DNA from 2 places in the Paenibacillus litoralis genome. Region 2 is predicted to be linked to the other one. Evidence: riboswitches for the same ligand, from Rfam matches in the RefSeq annotation. Region 2 holds a riboswitch; the other holds the start of a gene.
What was found. Region 2 has a riboswitch for cyclic di-AMP ahead of ACKGJP_RS24525 (NlpC/P60 family protein). Riboswitches for the same ligand answer to the same signal wherever they lie in the genome.
Positions count from the first base shown of each region.

Region 1 (7,416 bases), 4.1 Mb from region 2:
TCATCTGCTGTTGGGCTCTTTCCAGCAGCGTTCCCGTCAGCATCATCTGCTGTTGGGCTCTTTCCAGCAGCTCGCTGTTCCTCTTCTCTTCCTCCAGCTTGCGGACGGCATCCCGGACTGCGTCGGAAATGGCGGGCAGCCCCTCCGTCTTCAGCAGGTAATGATCGATATTTTTGCGGATCGCCGAGTAGATGTAGTCGAATTCGCTGTACCCCGTCAAAAAAATAATCCGGCAGGACGGCCAGTAAAACAGCAGGTCGTCGATCATTTGCAGACCGTTCTTGCCCGGCATCCGTATGTCGCTGAGCACGATGTCGATCTTCGTTTTTTTGACGATATCCAGCGCCTCGAATGCGGTGTATGCCTTGCAAATGTCGAGTTCCAGCTCTTCGTTCTCTTGAAAATGCTGCACCAAGCCGTCCACGATGGCAGGCTCGTCGTCCACAATCAGAAGTCTGTACAAATTCCGTCCCTCCCACGATTACATCCTGTATTGGATTACGATTTCCGCATGCAAGCCGCCAAGCGGACTGCGGGATAAAAAAACGCCGCTTTCGTCCCCGAATCTTAACCGGATACGTCTGCCGACATTGAGAAGTCCCGTCTTCTCGATGAGATCGGACGAGTCGGCCAGCTTCTCCTGAAGCAGGCGCAAGGCTTCCGCGGTCAACGTATCGCCGTCGTCCTCCACCCCGATCCGCAGCGTACGGTCGGCGAACGCAACCTTGATCCTCACGCGGCCGCGGCGCAGCCCGTTCTCGAAGGCATGCTCGAAGGCATTCTCCACAACGGGCTGAATGATCAGCCTGGGAATGGATAAAGGCTTGCATGCGTCCGGCAGCTCGTCGAAATCCACCTCGATCCTGTTCGAAAAGCGGATGTTCTGAATTTCGCAATAGTCGATCGCATGCCGGTATTCCTTCATGAGCGGCACTTCGTCCGAGCTGTTGCGCGTCACGAACTGGTAGTAGCTTCCGAGCTTCTGGGCAAGCGTAGAGGCGTTTTCGACATCCCCGCTTTTACAAATCATATAAATATTAAAAAAGCTGTTATACAAAAAATGCGGATTGATTTGCGATTGCAGCTGCTTCAGCTCCGACAGCTGGAGAGCGATTTTTTGCTCGTAATTTTGCCTGATCGATTGCTTGAGCTTCTCGGCCATTCGATTGAAGCTTCGGTACAAATAACCGAATTCGTTATTTCCCTTCACCTCGATCAAGACGTCGAGATTGTCCGTTTCAAGGCTTTGGAACGCTTTGATCAGCTTTTTGAGCGGCTTGTGAATCATCACATTGCCGAATAGGGAAAATACGATGATCACGATCACGGAGAACGCGGACAACAGGCCGAACCAGACGTTAAACTTTTTGAGCGGCCCCGTAATTTCCGACTGATTCATATAGGTGTACAGCGTTAAGCCCAAAGAACCGATCCGGTTATAGGTGACCCTGTAGCTTTGATTGCCGGCCTTCATGACGGTGCCGCTGCCGTCGTTGCTGCCGTAATAGCCGATGCCGTCAGGGGATCCGACCGCCTTCAAGCTGCTCAAGACCTGCTCGTTCCGGGCGAGCGTAATGATGTTCTGGAAGGAGTCGTCCGCAAGCAGCGCGCCGGAGTCGTTCTTCGCGTCAACCAAATGGCGCAGCGTCTCCAGCAGCATGCTTCTGGATAACTCCAAATAGAGGATGATGCTTGCATTGTTCGCCGGCTCGATAAAAAAAAGCTTCTCGTTCTCCTGATAAATCGGCGGCTTCTCCTTCGGATCGAACAACCTGTCAATCATGTCGAACTCTTCGTTCGGCAGCGCCGATATGCCGCCTTTCGTCGAAATCGTTTTACGGAGCGACTTGATATATACGCCGGCATTGACGATGTAAGCGCTTGAGTTATGGACCGTGGCGATACGCTCCTTCACCCGGTTGACAAGCTCCACTTCCTCATAGCCTTCCAGCGTGCCCGCTATGAAGCTGAGCTTCTGCAGATCGGAATCGTTGAGCGCTTGCAGCTGCTGATTGCGGATAAAGGAAATTTGATCGTTCAGCTGCTTGGAGTAAAACTGCGCATTCGTCGTAATCGAGCTGGTCACCTGCTGCTTGATGAAGGAAAGCCCCGTCATATTGATCCATAGATTAATCAAATATACCGAAAGGATCAGCGCGGCAAATAAAATTATGATTTTTTGATAAACGAAAAGCTCGAGCTTGAAACGCGGCTGCTTCACGTAACCCCTCCTCAGAAATACGGAAAAAAAGGTGCCACTCTATCATAGAGTCCAAGCGTTCCCGGCAGCAATATCAATTTGTTTACTTCCTTCTTGTATGTTTACCTGTCGTCCCCGTGAAGACAGTGTGATTATTCGCCTGCTTCTTGGTATACTGTTGGGAAGAAGGGTTTTACAAAGAACTTTCCCGTACGATCGACTGTTCCATCAAGACCATCGCAGCATAGAAAGGAGGGATCGGCGATGTTCGCCAGAACGGAAAGCTTAAAGCAATATATCCGGCTGTATCCGGTTACGACCGCTTTAATCGTCATTCATCTAATTCTCATGGGGCTCATGGAGTGGTACGGCTCCTCCCGCGACACGGAAACGCTTCTCCGGTTCGGCGCTCTGTTCGAGCTGCCGGGTGTGACGACGGAGCCTTGGCGGTACGTGTCGGCCATATTCCTGCATATTGGCTTTTCGCACCTGCTGTTCAACAGCTTTACGCTTTACGTGTTTGCGCCTCCGCTTGAGATCATGCTGGGCAGATGGCGGTACGTCCTTTTTTATCTGATCAGCGGGATTGCTGGCAATATTGCCAGCATGTGGCTGCACCCGGATTATTTCGTCTCGGCGGGCGCGTCAGGCGCGATCTACGGCATCTACGCCGCTTACTTGTACTTGGCGATTTTCCGCAGAGACATCATCGACAAGCAGACGAAGCAGACGATCGTTACGATTATCGTGATCGGCTTCCTGTATTCGGTTATCGTGCCGAACATCGATCTGTACGCCCATTTCGGCGGATTCGCGGGCGGGTTTATTACGATTGCGCTGATCGCGCTGTCCATCAAACGCAGATACCGGAACCGGATCGAACGCCAAGAGCCCGGAGAGCACGCCCAAGAATAAAACCGGTTTCCTTTGCAGCTCACGCCGTTTACAAAGCATCCACCACATAAACGTATATTTCAAGACAAAAGGGGTCGCACAAACATGGAAACCAGATACGTCAAAGAATCGAGAACCTACAAAACGTCGCGCATCTTTCCGACGGACGTCAACAATCACAACACGCTGTTCGGCGGAAAACTGATGTCGTATATCGACGATATCGCATCCATCTCCGCTTGCAAGCATAGCCGCTGCTCGGTCGTTACCGCTTCGACGGACTCCGTCGACTTCTTGTCCCCGATCCGTCCGACGGATTCGGTATGCTTGGAATCGTTCGTCACTTGGACGGGCAAAAGCTCGATGGAGGTGTTCGTCAAGGTCATTACGGAGGATTTAAGAAGCGGGAAGCGCGACATTGCCGCCACTTCATTCCTGACCTTCGTCGCGCTCGATGAGAATAAAAAGCCGGCGCCCATTCCCCAGGTCGTTCCAGAGACGAACGAAGAAATCATGCTCCACGAATCCGCGAAGCAGCGGGCGGAAATGCGGAAATACCGGCGGGAGGAAAGCAAGAAGTTTTCCGACCACTTGATCATGAACTTCCCTTGGGAATAAGCGTAAGCAAGAAAAGGGCTATCCAAGTCTCCTTCCCGGAGCATCTTGGATAGCCCTTTTCTGTACCCGTCGCGACGTGTGAATTCGTGGATCAGCTCGCCTGCCGCCATTCGGGAGCGAAGCCTCTTCAGGCAATAAAGAGTTACGGCCGCTCTGCGCCGGTCCATTCGAGGCTTTTGGCGTACAGCCGCTCCTGCAGGGCGATATCGTAGGAAGCGGCTCCCGTCTGCTTGATCTGCAAATCTTTGTAATACTTCCCGGTCCGGCCTTCCATTTCCGGCGACGAAGCGAGAAACAAAGACGTCTGCGCCCCCTGTTCCGGCGTCTTCATAAACAAACGCATGAGAGGACGCAGCGGGGCCGGCGCGAACTTGGCCGATTGCGGCGTGTAAACCGCTCCCGGGTGGAGCGCGTTAATCGTTACCGCAGAGCCTTGCAGCCTCTTGGCAAGCGTATACGTCATCATGATGACGGCAAGCTTGGCCTCGCCGTAGGCGGCGAACGCCTTATAGGCGGGCGGATTCAGCGCCGTATCGGCGTTGATCGTTTTGGCCTGCACCTGCGAGGCCACGTTCACGATACGGGACGGCGCGCTCGCTTTGAGCGTGTCCAGCAGCGAGTGGGTGAGCAGGAACGGCGCCAAGTAATTGACGGCGAACGTCATCTCAAAGCCGTCCTTGCTGCTTTCGCGCTTCGAGAACATGCCGCCCGCATTGTTGACCAGTACATGCAGCTTGCCGAAGCGTTCCCGGAATTTCCGAGCCAGCTCCCGCACGTCCTCCAAGGACGAAAAGTCGGCCGTCAGGAGCTCGATATCGCCGTTCCCGCTAAGCTCGGCGACTTCTTTGCGGGCCGCTTCGCCGCGGCCGCGGTCGCGGCTTACCATAACAACCGCGGCCCCTTGCTTGGCAAGGCCCAGCGCAGTCGCTTTGCCGATCCCCGAGTTCGCTCCGGTAACCATCACTATTTTTCCGTTCATCGTCATGACCGATCCTCCCGCTTTCTTCGCACAAAATATCCCGATAAGATCAATGGTAGTCCGTTTTGCAAGAACATTCAAGGAGAAACGGATATGCAGTTTAATCGGTTACGTTCGTTCCGGCCTCAAGACTCCAGCGCGGTGATTACATCCTCTCGGTTTCCTGTTTAAGCGGATCGTAGATGCGCTATTTTGCAGCAAGTCCCTTGAATGCGATACGCCGCGGAACGACAGTTCGTTATTCGGCCGTAATTCGCTCTACATCGCCGATATTACCGTGAATAAGGCACCTCGTTCCGCGAAATGCCTATCTACTCGCTAACTAACCGAAATAAGGCACTGACGTTCCGCAGCAGCTGCAGGCGAACCCCCGGTGTGGTCCCCGCAAAATATATGGCGAAGCGTTCGACGTGGATGTTAGACCCGGCGCACGGAAACGAAAGTATAATTTTTTCATTTTACTTTGCCGACTAATCACGGTATTATAGGATTAAATAGTTTCATGATTTAACTATCGCTGAGTTCCCGAAAGGGAAGCGGGGGAACCATTCGAAGCCGGTTCGCAAATCCGGTTTCATGGGGTGAATCTTGAGCATACCTCGTATGCTCGGGTAGGGCACTCTCAAGCCCGAATCCGACAGCTAACCTCGTAAGCGCTTTGAGAGAGAACCGCTACTCGCGCCTCTACCGCTTATTTCGCTAATCGTAGAAGCCGGAGCAGAGTTTCTCTGCTCTTTAGGCTTCTTTTTTGCATTCATTTTAGACCAACTTTCATCAAAAAGGAGAGAAGCATTATGATGAACGAACTGCGCAATCAAATCGAGGCTGCCTATCTGCAATGCCACTTGGAAGTATCCGGCCTGCAGGTAAGCGACATGGACGTCCGCATCGTGCGCAATCATATCGTGATCATGCGCATCGACGGCGACGAAACCGGGCAATCCCCTATGGCGCTCCCCGTATACGGCGAAGACGGCCACCCTCATGCGCTCGAAACGGATCGCGACCGGCTGCACGGGCTGCTGAAGCAGAAGCTGACCGACATCACGGGCTTTGAAGTGACGTCCATTCAATCCGACATCTATCTGGACACGGGCGAGAAACTGGATCTCATTCATTTTGAATCGGATGTCGAAAGCAAATTCATTTGCGACTGACCGTCGCCGCTCTCAAAGACTAAGAGCCTCCGACTCCACCAGCTGTGGATTCGGAGGCTCTTTGCATGCGTACCGCAGCTGCACATTCGCGGCTTACCAACGTTCGTAGCTGTGGGGGATTTATTCGGATACGTCCAACCTTCTCGGTTCTGAAACACACACTATTCGAGGTTGTTTAAAAAGCCCCCTTTTGATAACGAAGCAGAACAGGTGGGTTATTCGACATCGAATCTTGAATTCATCCGGTAACTGCGGTACTCACGTAGGTTTTGCCTACGCTCCGTGTCCTCGTTCCTCGGATTCATCCAACCTTCTCGGTTCTGAAAAGTGGCCTTTTTAAACACACACTATTCGTGCGTATTCGCATGATCTTTTAACTGGAAAACATGCTGTTAATTATTGTTCCTACGGGCTTCGTAACGTCATCTAACTGGAAAACTTACCGTTCATTCTGAGAATTCTCCCATTTGTGTAAGTAACATGCGGAATAAGATGGAGAAAATCCATTTAACTCCAAGCTGCAGATCAAACTGGCCATAATAAATGGAGTTTTTCCAGTTGCTTCATCCGAGAAGAGCATATTTTTTGGCAGCAAACAGGATACACGAATCGTAAAGAAGGCCAACCAAAAAATCTCCGGTTGGCTTACTAATGCGAAGAGGCAATCCCTCCGCCATTTTCATGGCTTTCGAGACAGCCTCCATCTCATTCCCAGACTGGACACCCCTGCTCCCATTCGCGTACCACGACTGTTGAAGCTCTTGCAGTCGAATTGAGTTCGCGTTCAGCGGCTTGACGCCGCCTGCTTCCGTAACCGGACGCTTTCTGCAGCCGCGTCAACTTGCCTTTCTCTCAGCCGATATACGTCCCCTTCGTGAACGCATAAATATCGTCGTACACCTTCCGGCCGCGTTCGCCGCCCTCGTGGTACAGCTCATACAGCGCATGAACGTCCTGATAGTAGGCCATTACCGCCTCCCGCATGTAGCCGAACGCAACGCCGCCTTTCAAGTAATGGTAGAACGTTTCCCGGTGCTTTTGGCTGGAAAGAACGGCCGAATCGAGCTCGACCTCGATGCCTTGGCCCGTCTGTGCAGCGAGCTGAGCGGCTTCGCGAATCCGTTCGTACGTGGTTTCCTCCTGCGTGTAATGGTTCGGCTGCAAAATGGAGAAGTCGAAGCCGAACCGCTCGGCGTCCGCTTTAAACTCCGCTCCCCACCAAGGCGTCCAGCCGAGAACGAGTCCTTGCCCGTGCAAATAATCAAGCGTAAATCGTATATTGTCCAGCTCGCCGGTAATGCCGGGATCGACATCTTCCTGCATCCAGTAAAAGCCGAGCAGCTCAAGATGCTGCAAGTCCGCTTTGCGGAAGGCTTCCAGGAACGCATCGATATACCAGCGGACGGCGGCATTCCGGCTTTCCGTCGATTTCAGGCTATAAGGAACCGCCCGCGAACCGATACCGAAACGGACGCTCTGGCTGTCCGGGAACGGGAGCATCATCAGGACCTTGGTTTTATGGTCCGGGCGCCCGAGTTTCTCCTTCGCTTCCGCGACCGCCTCGTTCA
Region 1 covers NZ_CP176395.1:1,119,285-1,126,700, reverse strand. Annotated here, with positions in the region: gene ACKGJP_RS04755 (response regulator) at 1-463, opposite strand, end outside; gene ACKGJP_RS04750 (sensor histidine kinase) at 482-2,221, opposite strand; gene ACKGJP_RS04745 (rhomboid family intramembrane serine protease) at 2,465-3,115, shown strand; gene ACKGJP_RS04740 (acyl-CoA thioesterase) at 3,200-3,712, shown strand; gene ACKGJP_RS04735 (SDR family oxidoreductase) at 3,855-4,697, opposite strand; cyclic di-AMP (ydaO/yuaA leader) riboswitch at 5,197-5,363, shown strand; gene ACKGJP_RS04730 (hypothetical protein) at 5,486-5,848, shown strand; gene ACKGJP_RS04725 (DUF4855 domain-containing protein) at 6,701-7,416, opposite strand, start outside.
Region 1: linked by a shared signal. The riboswitch ahead of ACKGJP_RS04730 (hypothetical protein) and the one ahead of ACKGJP_RS24525 (NlpC/P60 family protein) in region 2 are both predicted to bind cyclic di-AMP.

Region 2 (7,416 bases):
GATGCACTCGTCGATGATTCGAACGCGTGCGGATTGCTCCGGATAGGCGAAATCGTTCGGCAGGGAAACCGCCATATAGAGCGGGTTCATGACGGAAATCCACGTCTTCAGGAAACGGCGGACTTCGTCGATCGTCCGGCCCGACAAATCGGCCTGTACATCGTATCCTTGCTCCTTTAAGCGAGGCCAGGTAGTGTCCCACGCGTTAAGGAGAGGGTCGATGCGCAGCGCGGCCAGAAAACGCGAATCGGAGCGGCCTTGACGGGCTTCCCATGCGGGCAGCTCGGAAGCGTCGAACGGATCGTTCGTCATGACGACGGTTTTGACCTTGGCCAGCTCGAGCACCCGGTCGATATAATCGCCTGCGCTGACGCTGCGGAAATAATCGCGGTAGCTTTCCAAATTACGGTCGGACAGGTCGAAGCCGAGGCGGTTTAGGACGGTGACCACTCCGCGGCATGCTTCGCTATAAGGCGAGTGCTCGATAAAAAGCGTTTGCCAGATGAGGTTCGCTTGTTCTTCCTTGGTCATGCTCCAAAATTGTTCGTAAGCCATATTCGGATGATAGCGGAACGTTTCGGCAATTAAATAATGATACGTGAGCAGCTCGTCGATTCCCCACAGAAGGAGGTCGCCGAACGATTCGGCAAACAAGTGCGTATGAATATCGGTGACGGGCGTATCCCGCACCGTTTCCTCGACAAAAGCGTGCAGTGCGTGCTTCGATTGAATTGCCATGCTATAGAAAATCCCCTCTCTTATGCAATTGTTAACGTGAACAATGGTATTATATCATTTTTGCTTCGTTAGGCATATACCCAACCGAACCGATTGCCCGTGACATACGCTGATAAAAAGGGATAAACGCCCGGAGCCTGGCGGTTGCCGTAACGGAATGAAGGGCGGCTTTGAAACTTGTTCCAAATAAGTCGTAAAAGGAGACATTGCGATGGGCGCTGTTGCCGGATTCGTTCTTCTCGTGCTGGTGCTTTTCATACTGCTCGTATTTTTATTGCTAAGTCTGGCCGATCTGCTGAAATGACAAAAAAGCCTGGATGCATCCGAATGCATCAGGCCTTTTTTGTTGCTTGGAGTAAGCCTAGAAGCCTTTATATTGCGGCTCTTCCTGCTCCAGCTGCTGAACGCGAGAATTGACTTGATCGCAGATCTGCTGCGTCGATTGCGCCGCTTGCTCGAACATCGTCTTCGCTTCCTGGTTCTGCGTGTTCAGAGCGAACGATTCCAAGCTCGCTTGAGCGCTTTTTAATGACGCCAAGCACGTTTTTACTTGAGATGCTACTGTCATTGCTTTTCAACTCCTTTCCTTTTCCCGAAAACTAATATAACCATTTCCCCGGTATCTCATGTATGTCCGGTTTGCCTCGCCATGAGAAATTGGACGGATTTGCCGTCAGCGTTTCTTTTTGGCAATGGCTCATAAGTGTGGGGCGTTTGGCGAATAATTTACATCGACGGTCATTTACAACAAGGCTCTTTTGAAAATGTGCATAAGAAAGGGGAATTCAAGTGCCACCCTGGATGATTATCGCGATACGTTCGCTCGGAGCCGTTGCCATCCTGTTTGCGATGACCCGTATTTTAGGGAAAAAGCAAATATCCCAGCTCACGTTTTTCGAATACATAACGGGCATTGCGCTCGGAGAATTGGCCGGTTTTCTGTCGACGGACATGGAAGCCCACTACATGCACGGTATCGTGGCAATCCTGGTCTGGTTCGCGGTTCCGTTCTTTCTTGAATACCTTACGCTCAAAAGCAAACGGCTTCGGGAATGGTTCGAGGGGAAGGGAACGGTGATGATCAAGGACGGCAAAATACTGGAGGACAATTTGAAAAAAGAGCGGTTTACCGGGGACGAACTGCTGGAATCGCTGCGTACGAAAAACGTCTTTCGGGTCGCCGATGTCGAATTCGCGATGCTGGAGCCGAGCGGAGACTTAAGCGTTCTGCTCAAAAAGGAGCAGCAGCCTTTGACGCCGGCCTCCTTGGGCATTACCCAATCGCCGGAGCAGGAACCGCAAACGGTCATTATCGATGGCAATATTATGGACGAGGGGCTTGCGACAAGCGGCTTCAGCCGCGGATGGCTCAGCACCGAGCTGGAGAAAATAGGGGTAGCCGCGGACAATGTGTTTATCGCCCAGGTTGATGCGCACGGACAGCTGTATGTGGATTTGTTCGACGATCAAATCAACGTGCCGGCTCCCCAGGCCAGGGCGCTCTTGCTGTCGGCGCTCAAAAAGTGCGAAGCCGATCTGGAATTGTTCGGCATGTCTACGCACAACGAATCTGCGAAAGCGATGTATGATGACTGTGCCGCTCGCCTGACACGGGAAATTGCCAATGTAACGCCCCTGTTGAAGCGGTAATTAGCGGCTCCGGCCGCGCGCCGTCCAAATACGAATGGAGGAAACCCGATATGGCCAACAACAAGACGAAGAACATGACGCCGACGCAGCAAGAATACCAGGAGCTAGCCAAGCAAAAGGAACCGCCAAGGCCCGTCGGCAAAAACTGTATGCGGGCCTTCCTCGTCGGGGGCTTCATTTGCTTGATCGGACAAGGACTGATGGAGATGTTCAAGGCGTGGTTCGATTTCAACGACAAAACCGCGGGCAACCCTACGGTTGCCGTGCTTATTCTGATATCCGTCATCCTGACTACCTTCGGCATTTACGACAAAATCGCGCAATGGGCGGGAGCGGGCTCGTCCGTTCCGGTTACGGGCTTCGCCAACTCGCTCTGCTCCGCCGCGCTTGAGCATAAGAGCGAAGGGCTTGTGCTCGGCGTGGGGGGAAATATGTTCAAGCTGGCGGGCTCCGTTATCGTATATGGGGTCGTGTCCGCGTTTGTGATCGGTATTTTGCACCTTATTTTCGGGACGGGGGGCCAGTAATATGCTGCAGGGACATCAAAGCTGGCGCTTCAAAAACCGGCCGGTCATCTTGTCGGCTGCCACTGTCGTAGGTCCGGACGAGGGGGAGGGGCCCCTTGCCAACGACTTCGATATCGTACACGGAGACTTGACGCTGGAGCAGAAAACATGGGAAAAGGCCGAAAAAATGCTGATGGAAGAGGCGGCCCAGCTGGCGATCAAGAAATCGGGCATTACGAAAGAGCAGGTGCAGTTCTACGTCGGCGGCGATTTGCTGAATCAAATCATCAGCAGCAGCTTTGCGGCGCGGACGCTCTCGATTCCGTATCTCGGGGTCTTTGGGGCTTGCTCGACCTCCATGGAAAGTTTGGCCATCGCTTCCATGATCGTCGATTCCGGCTCAGCCAAGTATGCCATGGCCGGCACGTGCAGCCATAACTGTACCGTGGAAAAGCAGTTTCGGTACCCGACCGAATACGGCTCGCAGAAGCCTCCGACCGCTCAGTATACGGTGACGGGGGCGGGAGCTGCTATCGTCGCCCCAAAAGGAGACGGACCGGTTGTCACGCGGGCCACGATCGGGAGGGTAATCGACATGGGGATTAAGGACCCGTTCAACATGGGGGCTGCCATGGCGCCTGCCGCTGTCGATACGATTCAAGCCCATTTCCGCGATTTCGGCACGAAACCGAGCGAATACGATCTGATCGTAACCGGCGATTTGGCCACGGTCGGTTACAACATAGCGAACGAGCTGTTCGACAAGCACGGCTTTCCGATTCATCAAACGACCTACAAGGATTGCGGCTTGATGGTATATGACGTGAACTCGCAGGGCGTCCAGTCGGGAGGCAGCGGCTGCGGATGCTCCGCCGTCGTCACCTACGGGCATCTGCTGAAGAAGCTGGCTTCGGGCGAGCTGAATAAAATATTGGTCGTTGCGACCGGCGCTCTGCTCTCCCCGCTCTCATTCCAGCAGGGAGAAAGCATCCCATGCATCGCGCACGCGGTTGCCATCGAGAATAAGGAGGCGACGGCATGATCATGCAATTTTTTTGGGCGTTCGTGATCGGCGGCGCGATATGCGTATTCGGACAGCTGCTCATGGATATCGGCAAACTGACGCCGGCCCATACGATGAGCACGCTTGTCGTGATCGGGGCTATCGTCGACGGCATCCAGATCGGCGGGAAAAGCTTATACGACCGGTTTATTGAATTCGCCGGAGCGGGCGCGACGGTGCCGATTACGAGCTTCGGCAACTCGCTCGTTCACGGCGCCTTGATGGAGCTGCGGCTCCACGGCTGGATCGGGGTCGTATCCGGCATGTTCGAAGTAACGAGCGCCGGCATTTCCTCGGCGATCATCTTTTCGTTCCTGGCGGCGCTGTTCTTTAGGCCGAAGGGCTGAGGCATACCTGTAAACAATGCTAGAATGAAACGACAAAACGGCATCTTCCGTCACTTGGGACGGAGGATGCCGTTTGACTTTTTAAGCGGCTAAAGCACGTGCTTGGCGCCGACATAGTACTTCTGGCTCCAGCTGCTGTAGAGGCTGGTAACCGTTACGCCGCGCGTTTTGCCGGACGAGGCGTTAATATACTGGCCGTTCCCCATATACAAACCTACATGAAAAACCCTGCCGCGGTCGGCAAAGAAGACGAGGTCGCCCGGCTGAGGATCGGATACGCCGTATCCCGCCGAAGCGTACATATCCGCCGATGTGCGGGGCAAGTCGACGTTGAATTTGTCAAATACGTATTGTACGAAGCCCGAGCAATCGAAGCCGTTCGGCGTCGAGCCGCCCGTGACGTAAGGCGTACCCATGTACTGTTCCGCGACGTCGATCAGATCTGCCGCAGGATCCGGCTTTGGTTTATACCAGGCAGGCGAGTGGAACTTGCCGTCCGCTCCCAAAATGGCGATCCAATTGTCGTTGTCCCATTGCATGATGCTGCCGAACGTATCGGCGATCCACCGTACGGGAACGTATATCGCCCCGTTCACGAATTGCGGTACGTGTTCGAACGTGCGAGGCTTCCCGTCGATCGTCGCGTTCGCATCATTGGTCGTGATAACGGCCGTATGTGCGCCGCCGCCGATCGTAACCTGGATGTCCGCGTTCTTTTGACTCCACTCCAGCTTGTAGCCCATTGCTTCCATGACGGTGCGGAGCGGCACTTGCAGCACGCCGGATTCGTCGATAAAAGGCTGAGACTCGGGAAACGAAACCAAAGCGTCGTTAACCTGTACCTTGGCGCTAGTGTCGACTGCGGCGGCTTGCGCTTGGCCGCCGGCAAATAGGACCGCTGTAAGGATACCGCATGTAAGCGCTACCGTTTTCCAGCCTCCATGTTGACGTACGATCGGCGCTGCGTTTCTGATTTTCTTTTTCCAAAAATTCAAAGCCTTTCCTCCTAGTTGTCTCCGAGGTTAGTTGTCGGGTTCGGGAAGAGGTATTCCCTAGAAGGCGGGTCGGCCGCCACCATTCACCCCTATGAGCATGCCCGAAACAGCCGGCTTCCGCGGTTTGCCGAAAAGCAGCCTTCGTTGATGCGTCCTTGTGGATCGTCCCCCGTACCGACGCTTTTGCTGCGCCGGATTCGACCTTTTTTTGTGTTGAACTTCCTCCGTAAAGGATTTCACGCTTGTAAAGCGTAAGCTTCTTCCTTATGTAAGGATCATGATCAATTGAAAGACTATCACAAATGACTTCAACCGCGCAATATGTTGGAGCCGCACAATTAATGGAAACGGATCGGTGGGATTTCCAAACGCCGAAATTTCAGCGCTGCAATATTCAGAAATGTACGAATTTACAAAATTTTTTATCGAGATTGCACGTATACTTCCAATTTGAAATTTTGTAGAATGAAGAAGAGTCTAGAAAAAGCGAGTGCATTTACTTGTTTTTGGGAATTTTTATTGATCCTTTATAGATTTCCCAGCTGTTTAGAAAACATTTTTTGGTGCTTTCCGTAACCGTTTTCGGACGGGAAGTTTACCGATAGCCCGGTTGGAGGAGGAGCAGAAGATGGACGCCATTTGGAAAGAGCAGACTCAGGTTATTAAACAGCTGAATGCGAACTTGGAAGCTTGTATTTTAGGGAAAAGCAAAGAAATCGAATTGCTGCTCACGGCTTTTCTCGCCGGAGGCCATGTTCTGCTGGAGGATGTTCCCGGCACCGGCAAGACGGTGCTGATTAAAGCGCTTGCGAAATCGATCGACGGCCAATTCCGCCGTATTCAGTGCAACCCGGATTTGCTCCCTACGGATATTACCGGCGTTTCCATTTATCATCCCAAAAATGAAACGTTTATGTTCCGGCCGGGTCCGATCATAACGAATATATTGCTTATCGATGAAATCAATAGAGCGACGACCAAGACGCAATCGGCTCTGCTTGAAGCGATGGAAGAGGGACATGTCACGGTAGACGGCGAATGTTACGTGCTGCCGGCGCCGTTCCTTCTGCTCGCCACGCAGAACCCGATCGACTTCGAAGGCACTTACGTGCTTCCGGAAGCTCAGCTGGACCGGTTTATGATGAAATTCAGCCTCGGCTACCCGGACGAACAAACGGAAAACCGGATGATCATCGAGCAGAGCAAAAGCCACCCGCTCGATTCGCTCACGCCGGTCATGACCGCGCACGAGGTGACGCTTCTGCAGGCAAAAGCGCGCGAGATTCATATGGATGAAGCGGTAGGGCAGTATGCCGTAGCGCTGGCCCGGACGACAAGGGAGCACCCGTCCGTTTTTCTCGGGGCGAGCCCGCGAGCTACGCTTGCGCTTGTGCAGGCTGCGAAGGCGTATGCCATGCTTCAAGAAAGAGAGTATGTCATTCCCGACGATTTGAAAGCTCTTGTGCCTTATGTCTTCGGCCATCGCCTGATATTGAACGCGGAAGCGCGAATGGAAGGAGCGACCGCTGATTCGGTGCTGCAGTCGGTGTTTCAACAGGTGAGAACGCCTGTTCGATTGGAGAAGTGATCCGATGAGCGAATTCACCGGTTGGATGGATCGTAAAGCGAGCGGGCTGTCGCAGCGTTTCTGGGTGCTGGTCGGCTGCTTTGGCGGCAGCTTGCTGTTTCTGCTGTTTCAGGGCGGGAAGCTGGCTTCCATGCTGTTTGCCGTAGTGTGCGTCATCAGTGTGTATTTGGTTCTCGGCCGATGGAGCGGCGTCGCAAAAGCGCAAGGCACGCGGGCGCTCTCAGCCGGCGGCGGCGAGCAGGAGATCGAAGCGGGCAAGTCGCTTACGGTCAAGCTTAACGTACATGTGCCCGGCTTTTGGCCCGTGCCGTACGTGATGATCAAAGACAAGCTGAAGCGCAAAGGCGGGCGCGAGCAGTCGTTCGATACGTCGCTCGTGCTGGATTGGCACCGCAGAGGATGGGTGGAATACGTGACGCCGCCGCTGCGCCGAGGTTTTTACCATTTTGAAGCGACGGAATGCTCGACGGAGGATATTTTCGGCATCTTCGAGCATAAGGGGGAGATGAGTCTCCCGACCAGCTTCAGC
Region 2 covers NZ_CP176395.1:5,767,709-5,775,124, reverse strand. Annotated here, with positions in the region: gene ACKGJP_RS24555 (glucuronate isomerase) at 1-738, opposite strand, end outside; gene ACKGJP_RS24550 (DUF1657 domain-containing protein) at 1,100-1,306, opposite strand; gene ACKGJP_RS24545 (DUF421 domain-containing protein) at 1,528-2,388, shown strand; gene spoVAC (stage V sporulation protein AC) at 2,439-2,915, shown strand; gene spoVAD (stage V sporulation protein AD) at 2,917-3,936, shown strand; gene spoVAE (stage V sporulation protein AE) at 3,939-4,304, shown strand; gene ACKGJP_RS24525 (NlpC/P60 family protein) at 4,394-5,299, opposite strand; cyclic di-AMP (ydaO/yuaA leader) riboswitch at 5,301-5,512, opposite strand; gene ACKGJP_RS24520 (AAA family ATPase) at 5,928-6,887, shown strand; gene ACKGJP_RS24515 (DUF58 domain-containing protein) at 6,892-7,416, shown strand, end outside.